4 regions of the Paenibacillus sp. FSL W8-0194 genome follow, and region 3 is predicted to be linked to each of the others. Evidence: riboswitches for the same ligand, from Rfam matches in the RefSeq annotation. Region 3 holds a riboswitch; each other region holds the start of a gene.
The links. A riboswitch is a leader RNA that binds a small molecule or an ion and turns the genes downstream of it on or off. The one in region 3 is predicted to bind cyclic di-AMP.

Region 1 (4,124 bases), 1.1 Mb from region 3:
CGCCAGATTAAAACCCGTGCGTCCGGCGGTATTGAAATACCCCGGAAACAGCACCATCAGCAGAACGACGAACGTTCCGATTTCCACCACGAACATGACCGGGTTTTTCATCATGACGACCGGATTCAGTTTAATGAAGCTGTCCTTCAGCGCCTGCTTCACGATGCTTCCCGTCAGCATGCTTTTTCGTTTTCCGTCCATGATTTTCTCCACCTCGTTTATCCATCGCTTAACATGCGTTTTTCGATGGGACGCTCCCAGCGAACCATCGCTTCCGTTTGCAAACCATTTCGACAGGCCCCTTACATCGTCAAAAACTCCGCGATTGGCCCCAGCACGAGCACAGGCAGGAAGGTCAAAGCCCCGATCAGGAGCACCGTTCCGACCAGAATCCCGGCAAACAGCTTCGTATCCGTGCGGAAGGTGCCGATCGATTCGGGAACGGGCTTCTTCCGCGACAACGAACCGGCCACGGCGAGAAGCGCGATGATCGACACATACCGTCCCAAAAGCATGACAAGCCCCGTGCTGACGTTCCAGAACACCGTGTTATCCCCCAGCCCTTCGAAGCCGGAGCCGTTGTTCGCCGCGGATGACGCAAATTCGTACAACGCCTGGCTGAGCCCATGATACAGCGGATTCGAAAGGGCGTCCGTGCCGAGATGCGTCAGGAACGAAATGGCCGTCGGCGCCAAAATGATCAGCGGATGCGCCAGGACCGCGACGGCGATCAGCTTCATTTCCCGGCTTTCGATTTTGTTCCCGAGAAACTCCGGCGTCCGCCCGACCATGAGGCCGCAAATGAACACGCCCAATATGGCGTACATCAGCATGTTGACCAGCCCGACGCCTTTGCCCCCGAAGACGACGTTCAGCATCATCTGAGCCAGCGGAGCCAGCCCGCCGAGCGGGGTCAGCGTATCGTGCATGTTATTGACCGAACCGGTCGTCGCCGCGGTCGTCACCGCCGTGAACAAAGCGGACTGCGCCACGCCGAAACGAACTTCTTTTCCTTCCATGCTGCCCTGCGAAGCGTCGATGCCCAGCTGATGGATCAGCGGGTTGCCGCTTTTTTCCGAGACGTACGTCAGGGACAGGAACGCCAGGAACAGCACCATCATGGCCGAAAAAAGAATCCAGCCCTGCTTGCGGTTGCCGGCGAAACGCCCGAACGTGTAAGGCAGCGCGGCCGATATCGTCCACATGCTTAAAATTTCGATGACGTTCGTGAGCGGACTCGGATTCTCGAACGGATGTGACGAGTTCGCCCCGAAAAATCCGCCGCCGTTCGTTCCCAGATGTTTGATCGATTCCAGGGACGCTACCGGCCCCATCGCGATATGCTGCACAGCGCCGCCAAGCGTGTTCACGGTCACCGCCTGATCAAGCGTCTGCGGCACCTTCAACCCCACAAGCACCAGGGTAACGATCAACGCGAGCGGCAGGAACACCCGGACATGGGCTTTGACGAAATCCTCGAAAAAGTTGCCGAGTCCGCCCCGCCGGCGGGTTATGCCCCGCATGAAAGCGATCGCCACGGCCAGGCCGGACGCGGCCGACGTAAACATCATCATCGTGATGACGATCATTTGCCCCAAATACGACATGCCGCTTTCCCCGCTGTAATGCTGCAGGTTCGTATTCGTCATAAAGCTGATGACGGTGTTGAAGGACAAGCTCGCCTCCATGTTTCCCGTCCCGTTCGGGTTTGCCGGCAGTCCGCCCATCCATCTCAGCGCCGCGTAACTTGCGGCCACCAGCACGACGTTCGTCGCCATCATGCTTAGGGCGTATGTTTTCCAGCTCATCCCGGAGCGTTTCCGAAGACCGATGACGGCATAAAAAAACTCCTCCACGGGACCGAACATCCGGTCCGTCCAGTTCGCCTCGTTAGAAAATACGTGGTAAATATAACTGCCTGCCGGTTTGACCAACAGCAGCAGCACCACGATCACGATGCCTATCTGCAATATATCCAAAATCGTTTCCTCCTCTTATAAGCGGGTCGAAGGCGTCTAAGCCTGCTCCGCCCGGCCTTTCTAAAACCGTTCCGGATGGATCAAGGCATACGCCAGGTAGACGAACACAAACGCCGTCAGCACCAAAACCACGATCATCGGCCTTCGCCTCCCCCATCCACGACATGGCCGCACCACATGAGGAACAGCAAAAAGATTCCGAACACGCCCGCAAGCGTTAAAATCATTAAAAAATCCATCATGGTTCAACGCTCTCCTTGTCAAATCCCTTATTTCAGCAAAAATCCGACTTCGCCGTTCAACGTGTGAATGACGTGATCCGCGCCAAGCCCCCGGTAAATGCCCGGCGAGTGATGCGCCCGGGTGATTACGTATATCGAATCCGGCGTCCAAGCACGGCAAATTTGCAAGTAACGGCACGTTAAATTCAAACTGTTTTCGAATATAAAAATCCGGCCGATCCGCCACTCAGGCACGACCCATTCCTCCGTGTTGTTGGTATGGAGCCGGATGACTTTGGAGACGCCCAGCTTCTTCAGATCGCGTTCTTCCTTGGCATTGTTCGTCAGCGCGGCGAAAGGCCGCTTGAGATAGATCAAAAGCTTGATAAAATTGCGCCCGGCCTCGTTCGGGGCCGTCACGACGATGAGTTCCTCCTCCACGGCTCTCGCCTCCTTTCGTTTCTGGATCGGGCAATCCGCAACAATCGCACCTTTTATTAAAAATGCTTATCCGAAATGCTGACCCGAATAAAAAAAAGCCGCAGGAAAGAGGATTCTTTCCCGCGGCTTCCAACATCCATGACCAAAGAAAGCCATGAAATATCGCTCACGACGAATGGGGCCTCTCCCGATACGCTTACGAGGTTAGCTGACGGATTAGGGCGTGAGAGTCGCCCTTCCCCCGTCCGGTTTTCGGACAAAGGGATTCACCCCGGCGCCATCCGCTTGTGGAAGCAAACGGCGCGTTGGTTCCCCCGCTTCCGGCCAAAGCCAGAATTCAGCGTTAAAGACGTTTCTATTGACTTTCATCCATTTTGTGCAACGTTGCGTTTTTGGCAATAAAAAACCACAGAGGTCATCCGATCCCCTGCGGCCGATGTTCATCGATCACAAGTTTCATCATTCCTCTCTCAGGCGACGCTTACGAGGTTAGCTGACGGATTCGAGCGGTGAGAGTCGCTCTACCCGCGATCGGATCCATGGCATCCGTTCGCAGGATTCACCCCGGCGCCTCCCTGCCTTCCGACTCTCACACCGGACGACGGGACGCGCGATTGGTTCCCCCGATTTCCGCTTCTTCAAACGGAAACTCAGCGATTTAAAAATGGAAACATGTTCAATTACGATTTGAATCATACACCCGCGTGCATCGGCATGTAAAGGAGACGCGAAATCGTTATCCGCGTAAAATGACGACCCTAGCATACAGGTTACCGCTTACAAAAGTCTTTATCTGCGCCAAGCTCTCGCATGCTCTCTATTTTTCGCGTTTTTGGCAATGGATTCGAAAGCCCCTTCTATTGCGTTCCTTTGAATCGGATCCCTTTTTCCGCAAACCGGCCGGGCCCAATCGAATCGTGAACCATTGCCCTATGGCGACCTAAAAGCATAAAGAATGGAGCAAAACAAAAAAGAGGCCGCATTGGCCTCTTTCGTTATATGTGAGTCTATGGAATTTCCCGCGGCGGCAAAAGCTTCTTTTTACGGACGAACGCTTGGATGGCGAAACATTGCCCGGTGCAACAAAAAAATCCCTGCAAAACAGGGATTTTCTCGGTCAGATCGTCAATGCGGTAGAGAGGACTCGAACCTCCACGGGCATACGCCCACTACCCCCTCAAGATAGCGTGTCTGCCATTCCACCACTACCGCATAATATTAACTTTTGCAGCAACTCTGTTATTATACACCGATTATCACGATATGTAAATAGCTTATTTCTTTTATCCAGTCCGATCCCAGGGAATATATGATCCGTTGCGTAAAAACGGGCCGTGGACCAAAGCCCGTTCATTCCTTCAACAGCTTGCCCAGCTTGGCGACCGTATCGCCTTCCGCCGTCGGAACGTTGATCGTGACGGTCAAACCCGGGTCGTCGGACGTCACAAACGAAACCTGCTCGAATTCGAGCCTGCCCGCGGCC
Region 2 (4,124 bases), 1.3 Mb from region 3:
GCGTCGTTGAACGCCGATTCGCTTTCGACCGTTTCCCTGACCCGTTCCTTGATTTTCACCTGTTTAAAGACGGGAATGATCGAAGCCGGGTCGGTCGAGGCAATGACGGCGGCCGCGAGAAACGAAACGATCCAATCGAGCCCAAACAAAAAATGCACCGCGGCGCCCACGATGCCTGTCGTAATAATTACGCCGGGGACGCTCAATAGCGACAGGGTGATCCAAACCTTTCGCAGTCCGCCAAAGCTCAGGTTCCGGCCGCCATCGAACAGGATCAAAGCCGAGCCGGCCGTCAAAATAAACTGATTGATCAGCGAGCTGCTTTCCGCATGGATCAGGTGCAGACCTCTCCCCAGCACCATGCCGGCGATGATAAACACGGCAACGTCCGGCAAACGAAGCCAGGATGCCAGCCTTCCGGCCAACATCCCGACGGTAATGATAAAGAGCAGCAGGATTAAAATATGATGAATGATTTCGGTCGTCTGGGTTTCCACGTTAACTTACTCCCATCTAGTCTGCATTGACGGCTTCGCTTTCGAACCGGTCGATGTTGTCGTTCGCGCCGATGATCACCATAATGTCGCCGGCGCGGAGCTGATCCATTGCGGTCGGAGCGACGATCACTTTTCCCTGGCGGTGGATCGCTACGATGCTGCAGCCGAATTTGGCGCGGGTGTTGATTTCGTTTAACGTTTTGCAGTCCAGTTTTTCAGGCACCTTCATTTCGACGATGCTGTATTCCTTGGACAGCTCGATGTAGTCGAGCAGGTTCGGCGTCACAAGCTGATGGGCAACCCGGATCCCCATGTCCTTTTCCGGAAAAATGACCCGGTCGACGCCCAGCTTCTCCAGCGCGCGCCCGTGAAGCACCGAAATCGCCTTGGCCACGACCGTGCGCACGCCCAAATCCTTCAGCAAAATCGCGGCCAGGATGCTCATCTGGATATCGTCTCCGATCGCGACGATGCCGCAGTCAAAATTGCGGATCCCGAGCGATTTGAGGACTTCCTCGTCCGTGGCGTCGGCCACGACGGCATGCGTCAAATATTCGCTCATGTCGCTGACGACTTCCTCGTTTTTATCGACCCCGAGCACCTCGTATCCCAAATCGACGAGCTCGAGTGCAAGGCTGGAGCCGAAACGTCCCAGACCGATGACGACAAACTGCTGTGTTTTCATTCTCTCCTGATACTCCTTATTTAATCAATTTCTGTTTTCTTTGAAACTAGCCGATAATGATTTTGCCTTCCGGATGCCGGTACAGCTCTTTGCCTTTTTTCGGGCCAAGTGCGTAAGCCAGGGTCAGCGGCCCAAGCCGTCCCGCAAACATCGTGAGACAGATCAATATTTTCCCGACCAGCGTCAAATGCTGCGTAAGTCCAAGCGAAAGCCCGACCGTCCCGAAAGCCGAAGTCGTTTCATACAAAATGGTCAAAAAGTTGCTGTCCTCCGTCGTCGAAAGCACCATCGACACCCCGACCACCAGAAACAACGCGAGGAAGGTGATCGTCAGCGCCTTAAAGATGCGATCCTGCGCCAGGCGGTAGCGGTAAAGCACGATATCGTCGCGTCCGCGGATCATGGCGATGACCGCGCCGACCAGAATGGTGAAGGTGGTCGTTTTGATCCCGCCTCCGGTGGATCCCGGCGATGCGCCGATAAACATCAGGATGACCATGAAAAACTGGGACGCTTGCCGCATGCTTGCGAGATCCAGCGTGTTGGCCCCCGCGGTCCGCGGCGAGACCGATTGGAAAAACGACGCAAGAATTTTGCCGCCCCAATTCAAGGAACCGAGCGTTTTCGGGTTCGTGAATTCGAAAACGAAAATGACGATCGCCCCGATCAGAATCAGCGCCCCGGTCATGGACAGCACGATTTTCGTATGCAGCGAAAGCTTCCGTTTGTGCCGGTAATCCACCAGGTCCGACATGACGATAAATCCGATCCCGCCCGAAACGATCAAAAACATGACGACGATATTGACGAGCGGATCGTACACATACCCCGTCAGGCTGTTGAAATGGCCGAAAAGGTCGAAGCCCGCGTTGTTGAACATCGATACCCCGTGAAATATCCCGAAGTACACCGCCCGGCCGACCGGCATGTCAAAGGACCAGCGGATGGCGAACAAAACCGCTCCGCAGCCTTCGATCACGAGCGAAAAGATAAGCACCTTCCGGATCAGCCGCACGATGCCCTCCATCGTGTTCTGGTTCATCGCTTCCTGGAGGATCAGGCGGTCGCGCAGCGAAATCTTCCGCTTCAGCACGAGGGAAAACAAGGTGGCCATCGTCATGAAACCGAGCCCCCCGACCTGAATCAGCAGCATAATAACGACTTGTCCGAAGGTGCTGAAAAACGTTCCCGTATCCTTAACAACCAAACCGGTAACGCAAGTCGCCGAAGTCGCCGTAAACAAAGCATCGATGAACCGGAGCGGCTTGCCCGTCGTGTTCGAAATCGGCAAGGTGAGAAGTATGGCTCCGATCAATATAATGCCGGCGAACCCCAATACAAGAATTTGCGGGGGAGCCAATCGAAACCACCTGATTTTCGCTGTCAACATAGTCACCTCTTTAAAAAAGTCAAAAGAAAAAAAGCATCGGAAATCCAATGCCTTTCGGTTTGGTTCCTGCTGCATAACGCCTACGAGGTTAGCTGACGGATTCGGGCATGCACAGGTTGCCCTATTCGCTATGGATAAAAGCGAAATTCACCCCAAAATAATGGTTCCCCCGTTTTCATATCGAAATTCGGCGTACGGATTATTCATTTGCTTCAAAGATTATAATCCTATTCGTTTTACATCACAAAGCCATTATTCGAATGAATACGTGGGAATACGGCCCGATTGCATCGCAAATCTCATAAAAGTCTGCCTTTCTCTCGCGTTTACAATCACTTTCCACGATTTTCATCATTTTTTCACGGCCAATGAGGGAGAAAACTGGCTTTCGAGGGACATCGTATGCTATGTTTACGTTTATACTAGGTATATATCTTTACAATCCAAACAAAGGGGGCATTTCATGAATCCCGTCGGACAACCGCTGCGGCTCAAAGCCAATTACAAATGGCTGGGCATTTTTGCGGTCATCGGACTCGTTTTATTCGTCTTGTTCCAGATTCTCCCTTCCACCGCCTCGGAAACGCTGGAGCAGCAAAACACGAAGGTCATCAGCAAGGCGGAGGCCCAACGCGCCGCGGAGGCCTTCATGCAAAACACGCTGCATTTGGAGCCGGACCCGAGCAAGGACGCGGTCATCACGTACCAGTCCAACTCGGATCTATACGGCTATTTGTCGCGGGAAAAGCTGCTGAACGAATACAACAAAACGTTTGAAAAAAGTTATCCCTACGACGTGTTCCGCGTCCGTTTGGCCGAACGCCAAAACGAAGGTTACGCCAATATCGACGTACATATGAATTCGGGCAAGGTCGTCGCTTTTTCCGTTACGCCCCGCTATTCGAATTATGCCGCGGCCATGGCGGACCCGAATAAAACCAAACGCGAAACCAAGCTGAAAATCGTGGAAGGCGGCCTGTCGCTGGAGAAAAAAGAAGAGCTTGCCGCACCTTGGCTGCAGCAAATGGGTCACGACCCGGGCAAGCTGGAGCTGTCGACCAAAGAGAACGAGGCGGGACTCGTATACACCGACCCGAACCGGGCGATCGGCCGTTCAAGCCTTCAAGTCAAATTGACGTTCGAGGAAGGGAAAGTTCATTCCTTCGAACAGACCTTTAGCGTGCCGGAGGCGCATGCGGCCTACGTCGAAAAGGAAACGTCCAAAGCCAAATGGCTGACCATCTTGGGCTACGGTCTGCTGACGTTCGTGCTAGGCGTACTGGCCATCGTATACAGCGCGTTGACCCGGGCCCATACGTCGTTCAAGAGGGGCATTTTCCTGAGCGTGTTTTATTTTGCGGTCGCCACGTTCAGCACGTACAACATGCTGCCGGTATTTCAAGGCGAGGGGGTTTCGAATTTCGGCCTTGTCTTCATGCTCGGTTTCCAGACCTTCTTTAACCTGGTGATGGCTGCCCTTTTGTACTTCTCGCTCGTGGGCGGGGACGGATTATGGCGCAAAGCCGGCATCAATGCCTGGGCCAAAGCCAAA
Region 3 (4,124 bases):
CCTTTTTCGATCAATACGTTTACGGAAATCAAATGGCCGACTTCGCGGTCGATTCCATCTCCGTCCGCAAGAAGGATGCAGCTTCCGGCCCCGTCTATGAGTCGATTGTAAAAATTTCGAAAAAAGGCGGAGATTTCCCCCAAGTCCCGGTACGCTTCACCTTCACGGACGGGCATACGCTGAACAAAGTCTGGAACGGCTCGGCGGAAAGCGCCGAATTCAAGCTGGAGTATAAGGCACCGCTCGCCTGGGCGATGGTCGATCCGGAATACACGATCGTGATCGAGAACAGGCACTTCAACAATTACTTGAAAGCGGATATGGACAAGAAGGTTCTGGTCCGCTGGAACGTAAGCATCACCAAGCTGATCGAGACGCTGCTTGGAAGTCTGTCCTGGTGAGGTGAGAACCGGTGAAATCCCATATTGCGCATGGCTGGAAAAGTCTTAAAAACCAATTTTATATCGTCATCATTCTCTTTTTGTACCAGCTGATTTGGGGCTACTTTCTGTACAGGCTGGTCCATTCGGCCGTCACTCCGCTGCTGATGCGTTATCCGGACCCCGAGCCCAATGAGCTCAGCCAGCTGCTTTATTACATCGAAGGCAAAATGAGCCTTTCCGACAGCGGCACGGTGCATATGTACATTTGGATTCTTCTTTCGATGTTTGCCCTTCGCATGCTGCTGACCCCTTTTATCCATGCCGGAATTTTTTACGGGCTGCACCGTGAACGCGAGGGCGAAGTCGGGCTGTTTTTCTTCCAAGGCATGAAGCGCCACGGAAAAACCGTCCTTCTGTTTCACTTGATCGAATGGGTTCTGCTCGCGGCCCCGGCCTACTGGGTCATACCTAAGGTATATGCGGCGCTTCTGGACGGGATGCCGCTGCAATCCATGGGCCTGTCCGTTCTTCCCTGGATTTTGGGATGGCTCCTGTACGGATATATCGTGCACCAACTGATTCTTTTCATGCAGTTCGGCAAGACCGGCGGCGGCGGCTTGTTGCCTCCCTTGTGGCACTGCCTGCGCGGCGCGTTCCCGCTCATCGGCGTTTCGCTGATACTCGGCTCGCTCAGCCTGATTTTGTTCAGCCTCTGTACGGGAGTTTCCTGGATGTGGGCAGGCATCATCGCGCTCATCCTCCAGCAGGGCTACCACCTCGTCAGCTGCATTATGAGATTATGGGGCATTTCGGCGAAGTTTGACCTGTGGTACGCCCAAGCGCATCGGGGCACGGAAAAATAAATCATCAAAAAGTTAACTTTTTGTCATCACTCCAACCCCTTGATATAAGAAAAACCCCCCCCTTTCAAAATAAAAAGGGCGGGGTTTTTGTCGTTTTTAGATCCCGAACGATTTGCCAAAGTCGTCATCCTCTGTTAAAATAATCCGAGTAAGCAGTTAGTAACAACTTTGTCATTTTTACTGTAACTTTTTCATATTGTGCTGTAACGATATTTTCAACGAAAATACCAATTAATCGTCATCAATAGTCACTTTCGGGTGCTTGATCAAGGCCGAATTCCTTGGCACCGGGAAGCGGGGGAACCACTTTGGGTGAATTGATCTCGCAGCATAGGGATCATAGGGGACGACCTTCAACCGAATCCTTAAGCTAACCTCGCAGGCAACATGGAAGGGGTTTATATTTTTGAAAAAGAAGTTAACAGCCGCGGCGCTTGGTTTGACGCTTATGTTCTCCATGGGAACCAGCGTATTCGCGCAATCTTCTCTGAGTCATGTCGTGAACAGCACCATCGGCGTTTCCTACAAAACCGGAGGAACGACGACCAAAGGTTTTGATTGCTCCGGGTTTACGCGTTATGTATTCCAAAAATTAGGGGTTTCCATTCCGCGCCAATCCAGCGCCCAATTCAAAATCGGCACCGCCGTCTCCAAAAGCAATTTGCGTGCCGGAGATCTGGTATTCTTCAATACGAGCGGCGCAGGCGTATCCCATGTCGGAATCTACGTAGGAAACGGAAAATTTGCCCATTCGTCTTCTTCGAAAGGCGTGACCATCAGCAAGCTCAGCAACAGCTATTTCGCCAATCGCTACATTGGCGCCAAACGTGTCATGAGTACCGCTAAATACAAAGCGGCCGTCTACAACTAGAAACTCACCCATAAACATACGAAAAAGCTTACGATGCCCGCGCGGAGATTTTTGCCGAAATCCCTCGCGGGTTTCCTGTTACTTATTAGACGTTTGAAAACCTAAAAAAGTAACAACTTTCAAAAAAAATTTTTTTCGAACTTTCAAACTCCGCTCATCCACGTGCCTTCAACTATGATTTACCCTTCCTTTCCGTTAAATAAACCAATTTTCTAAGTAAAAAACGCTTATAATTGTCCTTCGTTGGAGCCGATTTGGCAAAAATCCCGAAATTATGGTGATTTTTTTGAAGGTTTAGGCATAGAAACAATTGCCAAAACGTCATTCCTTTGTTACAATAATCCCAGCGTTAGTAACAACTTTGTAATCTTTGTTGAGCCGTTGCCTGTAAACAGGCGGCTCCTGAAGTATATAGTGTAAAAAGACATATGCCGAATTTCCTCACACTAGGGAAGCGGGGGAACCATTTACGGGTGAATTGATCTTGCAACAGAGGGATCATAGGGGACCTTCTACCGAATCCTTAAGCTAACCTCGCAGGCACCGGAAGGAGTATTAATTTTGAAAAAGAAGCTAGCAGCAGCAGTCATGAGTTTTGCCATCGTATTTACCGTTGGGGCCGGAAGCGCTTTCGCGGATTCGAAAATGGACAAAGTCATCGACGATGTGCTCGGAACGAAATACAGAACCGGAGGAACGACGACCAACGGCTTTGACTGCTCCGGATTTACGATGTACGTATTTAAGCATCTCGGCATCAACCTGCCTCACCAGTCCGGTTCGCAGTTTACGATGGGCACTTCCGTTTCCCGCAGCGATTTGAGAGCAGGAGATCTCGTATTTTTTAATACATCCGGTTCCGGCGTTTCCCATGTCGGCATTTACGTCGGCGACGGTAAATTCGCACATGCTTCGACATCCCGCGGCGTTGTCGTCAGTTCGCTTAGCGAAAGCTATTACGTCAACCGCTACGTTGGCGCGAAACGTATTATGAGCAGTGATACATATCAAGCCTCTGCCGTCGATTCTGCAGACAATGATGACGTTGAATAACATTTTTGCCTGATCCGCACGGTTTGTACGACAGCCCGTACCGAGATTTTTGCCGAATCTCCGTACGGGATTTTTTGCGCTTGTCGCGCTTGATCCCCGAGGAATAGATTTTATGGAATCATCAAATGCTACTTAGCAGCGGACGTCTCTTACGAAAGGAGGCTTCTTGTGAACGTTTCGAAGGACTCTTATACCGTTACGCCCATGACGCGGGAGCAGGCCGAGGCCTGCTGCGGCTGGATGTACGCCCCCCCTTACGACCGCATCTACGGCTGGCTTCCCTGGGAGCAGATGGAGGCCCTCGGCATCGAGCTTGGAGATCCGGATCTGCGGAGGCAGCAATACGTTTCGGTGCTGGATGGAGACGGGCAGCTATGCGGGTTCGCGCAGCTGTTTCCGATGGTCAACGTCGTGCGCCTCGGTTTAGGCATGCGGCCGGATTTATGCGGCCAGGGACGAGGTCCGGGCTTTATCCAGGCGATCGTGGAGACGGCAAAAGACCGCTTTCCCGGACAGGAGATCGATCTGGAGGTACAGGATTGGAATTTGCGGGCGATACGCGCTTACGTCAAGGCAGGATTCGAGATCACCGATACGTACGAAAAACAGACGCCTGAAGGCGTCGAGCGCTTTTACTGCATGGTTTATCAAGGGCTTTAAAAACGTCAATGAAAAATGGTACAAAATTGTGTACGTTTAGTGGATTTAAACTGGCTTTCGTTTGCTTTTTTGTCACAAACTATTTGATGTACCGGCTTGTTCCGTTATAATGAAGAAATGAGAGAACTGCAGTTTACATAGAAAGGACGAAAACGGATGCAAAAATGGATCATGAGCGGTTTGATAACGATTGCATGCGTAATGGCCGTTGTGCTTATGTTTACGCTGCCGGGTAAAGAGCAGGTAGCCGAAGAAGAAAAACCGACCATGCCTGAAGTAACCATGGACGCTGCA
Region 4 (4,124 bases), 2.5 Mb from region 3:
TTCCTTCAGCTGTTCGGCCAGATTCACTTGGTAACCGGGACCGGATTTCGGCCCTCCGTTGGAACCGACCGGACCTTCCCCACCGGACGACACGTGAAAAATATCCACTCCCGCATCCCGGTAACGGCGGCATACTTCGGCAATGTATTCTATGCCGTATCCCCCGTCGACGTACTCCTGCGCAGAAACGCGCATAATGACGGGCATCTCTTCGGGCACCGCCTCCTTGACGGCTTTGACGACCTCTTCGCCAAAAAGGGGCAAATCCTGCCCGTAGGCATCATCGCGCCGGTTCGTCAGCGGGGAATGGAATTGATGGATCAGATACCCGTGCGCGCCGTGGATTTCAACCGTGTCGAAGCCCGCTTCCACGGCCCTTCTCGCAGCTTCCTTATAAGCCTGCACAAGTTCCTTTACTTCTTCGGTGGTCAGCGCTCGGGGGGTGCGGTATTTCTCGTCAAAACGGATCGCGGAAGGCGCTACCGGCGGGTTCGCGTCTTCGGCTTTTCGTCCGGCGTGCCCCAGCTGAATGCCGATCCGCGTGCCGTACGTATGTACTTCGTTTACGATTTTGCGGTATGCGGGGATCTGCTCGTCGCTCCAAATTCCCGTATCCCGGTTCGTGATGCGCCCATCCGGATGCACTGCCGTCATCTCGACGATGATCAGTCCTGTTCCGCCGACCGCCCTGGAAACATAATGCACAAAATGCCAGTTGTTAGGAACGCCATCTTCAGCCTGTACCGAATATTGGCACATCGGAGGCATCACGATCCGATTTTTTAATGACAATCCCTTTAATACGTAAGGTGTAAATAAATCCGCCATGCTTAAGTCTCCTTTCAGCGAGCTTTAGTCTTGTGGTTATGCCTATATCTTGCTCAACAGGACAAGTTTGCACACATTATTATACACCTTCGGCCCGGAATGTTGGCAATATGCGGCATGGATTTGGCCCATCCATCATAATTCCTTCCAATTCGGGACATAACAGTAGAGACCGTTTCATTTATGAGCACACCGCCGAAAGGAGCCGATTACCGTTATGAGAAACGCCTATCTCGGCAAAGCCTGTTTGGGGCTGCTTCTGATCAGCCTCCTTTGCCCAGACCCCGGCCTTCAAGCGGCAAAGCTGACAGAACCCTCTCCCTCCCATCCCGCCAAGGAAACCGGCGCAACCAGCCGGGCGGAAAAAGGACAGGAGAACCAGACGCTGACCTTGGGTCAGCTGATCAAAAAATATCCGGATACGTTCAAAATCCACGGCCCCCGCGTCAAGCAAATCGCCCTCACGTTCGACGACGTCCCGGATCCCCGGTTTACGCCGCAGGTGCTCCGCATCTTGTCCGAAAACAAAGTGAAAGCGACGTTTTTTGTCGTCGGCAGCCGGGCCAAAAAACACCCCGACCTTGTCGCCCGCATCGTGCGGGAGGGACATGTCATCGGAAATCATTCCTACAACCATCCCCAGTTCCACAAGTTGACCATGTCCGAATACATGGACCAAATCATCCGAACGGAAAACATTTTGTACGGCCTGACCGGCTACAAGCCGAAGCTCATCCGGCCGCCTTACGGGGACATTACCGAAAGCCAGCTGCGCTGGGCCAAGCGGGAAGGATACAAGATCGTGAACTGGAACGTGGATTCGCTGGATTGGAAAGGCATCGGCAAAAACACCGTCAAAAAAAACATCATGACCGCGGCCGGGCAAGGCTCCATCATCCTGCAGCATGCCGGAGGCGGAAGCACTTCCGATTTGACCGGAACAATCGAAGCCTTGCCGGAAGTCATTCGAGAACTGAAGCAAAAGGGATACACGTTCGTGACCGTGCCGAAGCTGCTGAAAATCCAAAAAGACAAATGACGGCTTCAACCGCAAAACAGCCTCCGCGAATTCATCGCAGAGGCTGTTTTAGCGTTCCGGTATATTGGCAGATGACGGGATGCCATCTTATTTAATGAAATACAGTTCGACGTCCTGGAAACCGAAGTTGCTGACCGACTGAGGGCTTCCCGGCACGAAAATGTCGATGCGGTTGCCTTTGATCGCGCTGCCGGTATCGCTGGCTGTCGCCACGAATGCTTTTTTCGGAAGGCCCGGGAAGCTGTGCCCCGTTACGAGCACTTTCGTGCCGAGCGGAATGACGGACGGGTCGACCGCGATCGTGCCGAGCTCCAAGGGGTTCCCGAAATAGTCGACGGCTCCCCATTTGCCGTTTTCGCTGGCGGCCGAGGAATATGCCGTCGCTTTGACTTTCAGCGTTTTGTTGTAAGCGAAGGTCTTGCCCCAAGCTTCGACGACTTTTTCGCCGGAATCGACGTTAAGCGATGCTGAAATCGCCACCGGAGCAGGATCGGCATAGGCTTTCATCGTTTCGCTTGCAGGTATGTTCAGCTTCAATCCGGCGTAAATGTTGGTTGCCGGTATGTTCGGATTTGCGTTCATCAATTGGTTCAGGTTCACGCCGTATTGTTTCGAAAGCGTATAGTAAGTGTCGCCTTCCTTGGCTACATGGACGGAATCCGCATGGACCGGCACGGCCTGTACCGCCAATGCAATGCCCAGCGCCGCTGCAAAAAACTTCATTTTCATAAATCTCTTTTTCATAGTTCCTCCTTAAAATCCTTCATGCCTGCGAGGTTAGCTGTCGGGTTCGGATTGAGGAGACAACCCTACGATCGAATACGATTCACCCCAAGTGAACATGGTGATTCACGGTGGAAATGGTCCCCCGCACTTTTCGTTCCAAAGTTTTGGCTCATTCAATATATCACAATTTTGTAACCTGTGCGCATGAAAATGTTACCAAATTGCAATCTCCCACCAAAAAAGTGCCATTATCAAGGCGTTTTCGCGCAAAAAGATTTCGAAAAAAATGAAGCAAAAGTTACAATCGCACAAAAAAAGCCCCGGGCAGCAAACGAAGCCCGAAGCTTGAAAATATGGGATCTCTATAGTACCTTGCTCAAAAAGTCTTTGGTTCGCGGATTTTGCGGATTGTTGAACACCTCGGCAGGCGTTCCTTCTTCCATGATTTTACCGCCGTCCATAAAGATAATGCGGTCCCCGACCTCTCTGGCGAAGCCCATCTCGTGCGTCACGATGACCATCGTCATGCCGCCTTCGGCAAGCTTTTTCATGACCTCGAGCACCTCGCCGACCATCTCGGGATCCAGCGCCGACGTCGGTTCGTCGAACAGCATCACGTGAGGCTGCATGGCCAGCGCCCGCGCGATGGCGATCCGCTGCTTCTGCCCTCCGGAAAGCTGGGAAGGATAAGCATCCTTTTTGTCTTCCAGCCCGACGGTCCGCAGCAGGTCCATCGCGATTTTTTCAGCTTCGCCCTGCGGCATCTTTTTCACTTTGACCGGAGCCAGCGTAATGTTTTGCAGCACCGTTTTATGCGGGAACAGGTTAAACTGCTGGAACACCATGCCCATTTTTTCGCGGGTCAGGTTGATGTTATGCCGTTTTCCGGTGATCGACTCGCCTTCAAACATGATTTCGCCGCTCGTGGGAACTTCCAGCAAGTTCAGGCAGCGGAGGAAGGTGCTTTTCCCCGATCCGCTCGGGCCGATGACGACGACGACCTCCCCCTTCGCGATTTCGATGTCGACGCCCTTCAAAATCTCCAGTTTTCCGTACGATTTATGCAGATCTTTAACGGTGATCATCCGTTCTCAACCTCCTTTCGAACAAACCAAGCAGCTTGGAAAGCAAAAACGTCATGATGAAATAAATCACGGCGATGATCAGCAGCGGTTTAAGGTAATCATACGTGATGGTGTTGACGGCCCCGGCTTGATACATCAAATCGCCGACCCCGATAAAGGACACGATCGAAGATTCTTTGATAATGGTAATGAATTCGTTGCCGATCGCCGGCAGCACGCTTTTAACAGCTTGTGGAAGGACGATATGCCTCATCGTCATGGCTTTGCTCATCCCGAGCGAACGGGCGGCTTCGGCCTGCCCTTTGTCGACGCCTTGAATGCCCGCCCGAAAAATTTCCGCCAAATAAGCGGAGCTGTTGATCGTTAACGTAATCGCGCCCGACTCAATGGCTGAAAATTTGATGCCGAACGAGACGAGCCCGTAATGGATGATGAACAGCTGCACG

Region 1: it holds a riboswitch for cyclic di-AMP, as region 3 does, so the genes downstream of both, MKY58_RS22530 (hypothetical protein) here and MKY58_RS27825 (C40 family peptidase) in region 3, are expected to answer to the same signal.
Region 2: it holds a riboswitch for cyclic di-AMP, as region 3 does, so the genes downstream of both, MKY58_RS05480 (TrkH family potassium uptake protein) here and MKY58_RS27825 (C40 family peptidase) in region 3, are expected to answer to the same signal.
Region 4: it holds a riboswitch for cyclic di-AMP, as region 3 does, so the genes downstream of both, MKY58_RS10950 (3D domain-containing protein) here and MKY58_RS27825 (C40 family peptidase) in region 3, are expected to answer to the same signal.

What each region holds. Positions count from the first base shown of each region.
Region 1 covers NZ_CP150205.1:4,920,248-4,924,371, forward strand. The annotation lists gene kdpB (potassium-transporting ATPase subunit KdpB) at 1-201, opposite strand, end outside; gene kdpA (potassium-transporting ATPase subunit KdpA) at 303-1,979, opposite strand; gene MKY58_RS22530 (hypothetical protein) at 2,249-2,641, opposite strand; cyclic di-AMP (ydaO/yuaA leader) riboswitch at 2,819-2,994, opposite strand; cyclic di-AMP (ydaO/yuaA leader) riboswitch at 3,104-3,307, opposite strand; tRNA gene MKY58_RS22535 (tRNA-Leu) at 3,771-3,853, opposite strand; gene MKY58_RS22540 (helix-turn-helix transcriptional regulator) at 3,992-4,124, opposite strand, start outside.
Region 2 covers NZ_CP150205.1:1,283,405-1,287,528, reverse strand. The annotation lists gene MKY58_RS05490 (cation:proton antiporter) at 1-497, opposite strand, end outside; gene MKY58_RS05485 (TrkA family potassium uptake protein) at 514-1,182, opposite strand; gene MKY58_RS05480 (TrkH family potassium uptake protein) at 1,229-2,572, opposite strand; cyclic di-AMP (ydaO/yuaA leader) riboswitch at 2,635-2,775, opposite strand; gene MKY58_RS05475 (type II CAAX endopeptidase family protein) at 3,036-4,124, shown strand, end outside.
Region 3 covers NZ_CP150205.1:6,020,257-6,024,380, reverse strand. The annotation lists gene MKY58_RS27835 (M1 family metallopeptidase) at 1-401, shown strand, start outside; gene MKY58_RS27830 (hypothetical protein) at 413-1,246, shown strand; cyclic di-AMP (ydaO/yuaA leader) riboswitch at 1,507-1,646, shown strand; gene MKY58_RS27825 (C40 family peptidase) at 1,653-2,117, shown strand; cyclic di-AMP (ydaO/yuaA leader) riboswitch at 2,537-2,675, shown strand; gene MKY58_RS27820 (C40 family peptidase) at 2,679-3,170, shown strand; gene MKY58_RS27815 (GNAT family protein) at 3,375-3,830, shown strand; gene MKY58_RS27810 (c-type cytochrome) at 3,987-4,124, shown strand, end outside.
Region 4 covers NZ_CP150205.1:2,450,030-2,454,153, reverse strand. The annotation lists gene MKY58_RS10960 (NADH:flavin oxidoreductase/NADH oxidase) at 1-828, opposite strand, end outside; gene MKY58_RS10955 (polysaccharide deacetylase family protein) at 1,046-1,867, shown strand; gene MKY58_RS10950 (3D domain-containing protein) at 1,955-2,590, opposite strand; cyclic di-AMP (ydaO/yuaA leader) riboswitch at 2,619-2,773, opposite strand; gene MKY58_RS10945 (amino acid ABC transporter ATP-binding protein) at 2,956-3,678, opposite strand; partial or broken gene MKY58_RS10940 (amino acid ABC transporter permease) at 3,665-4,124, opposite strand, start outside.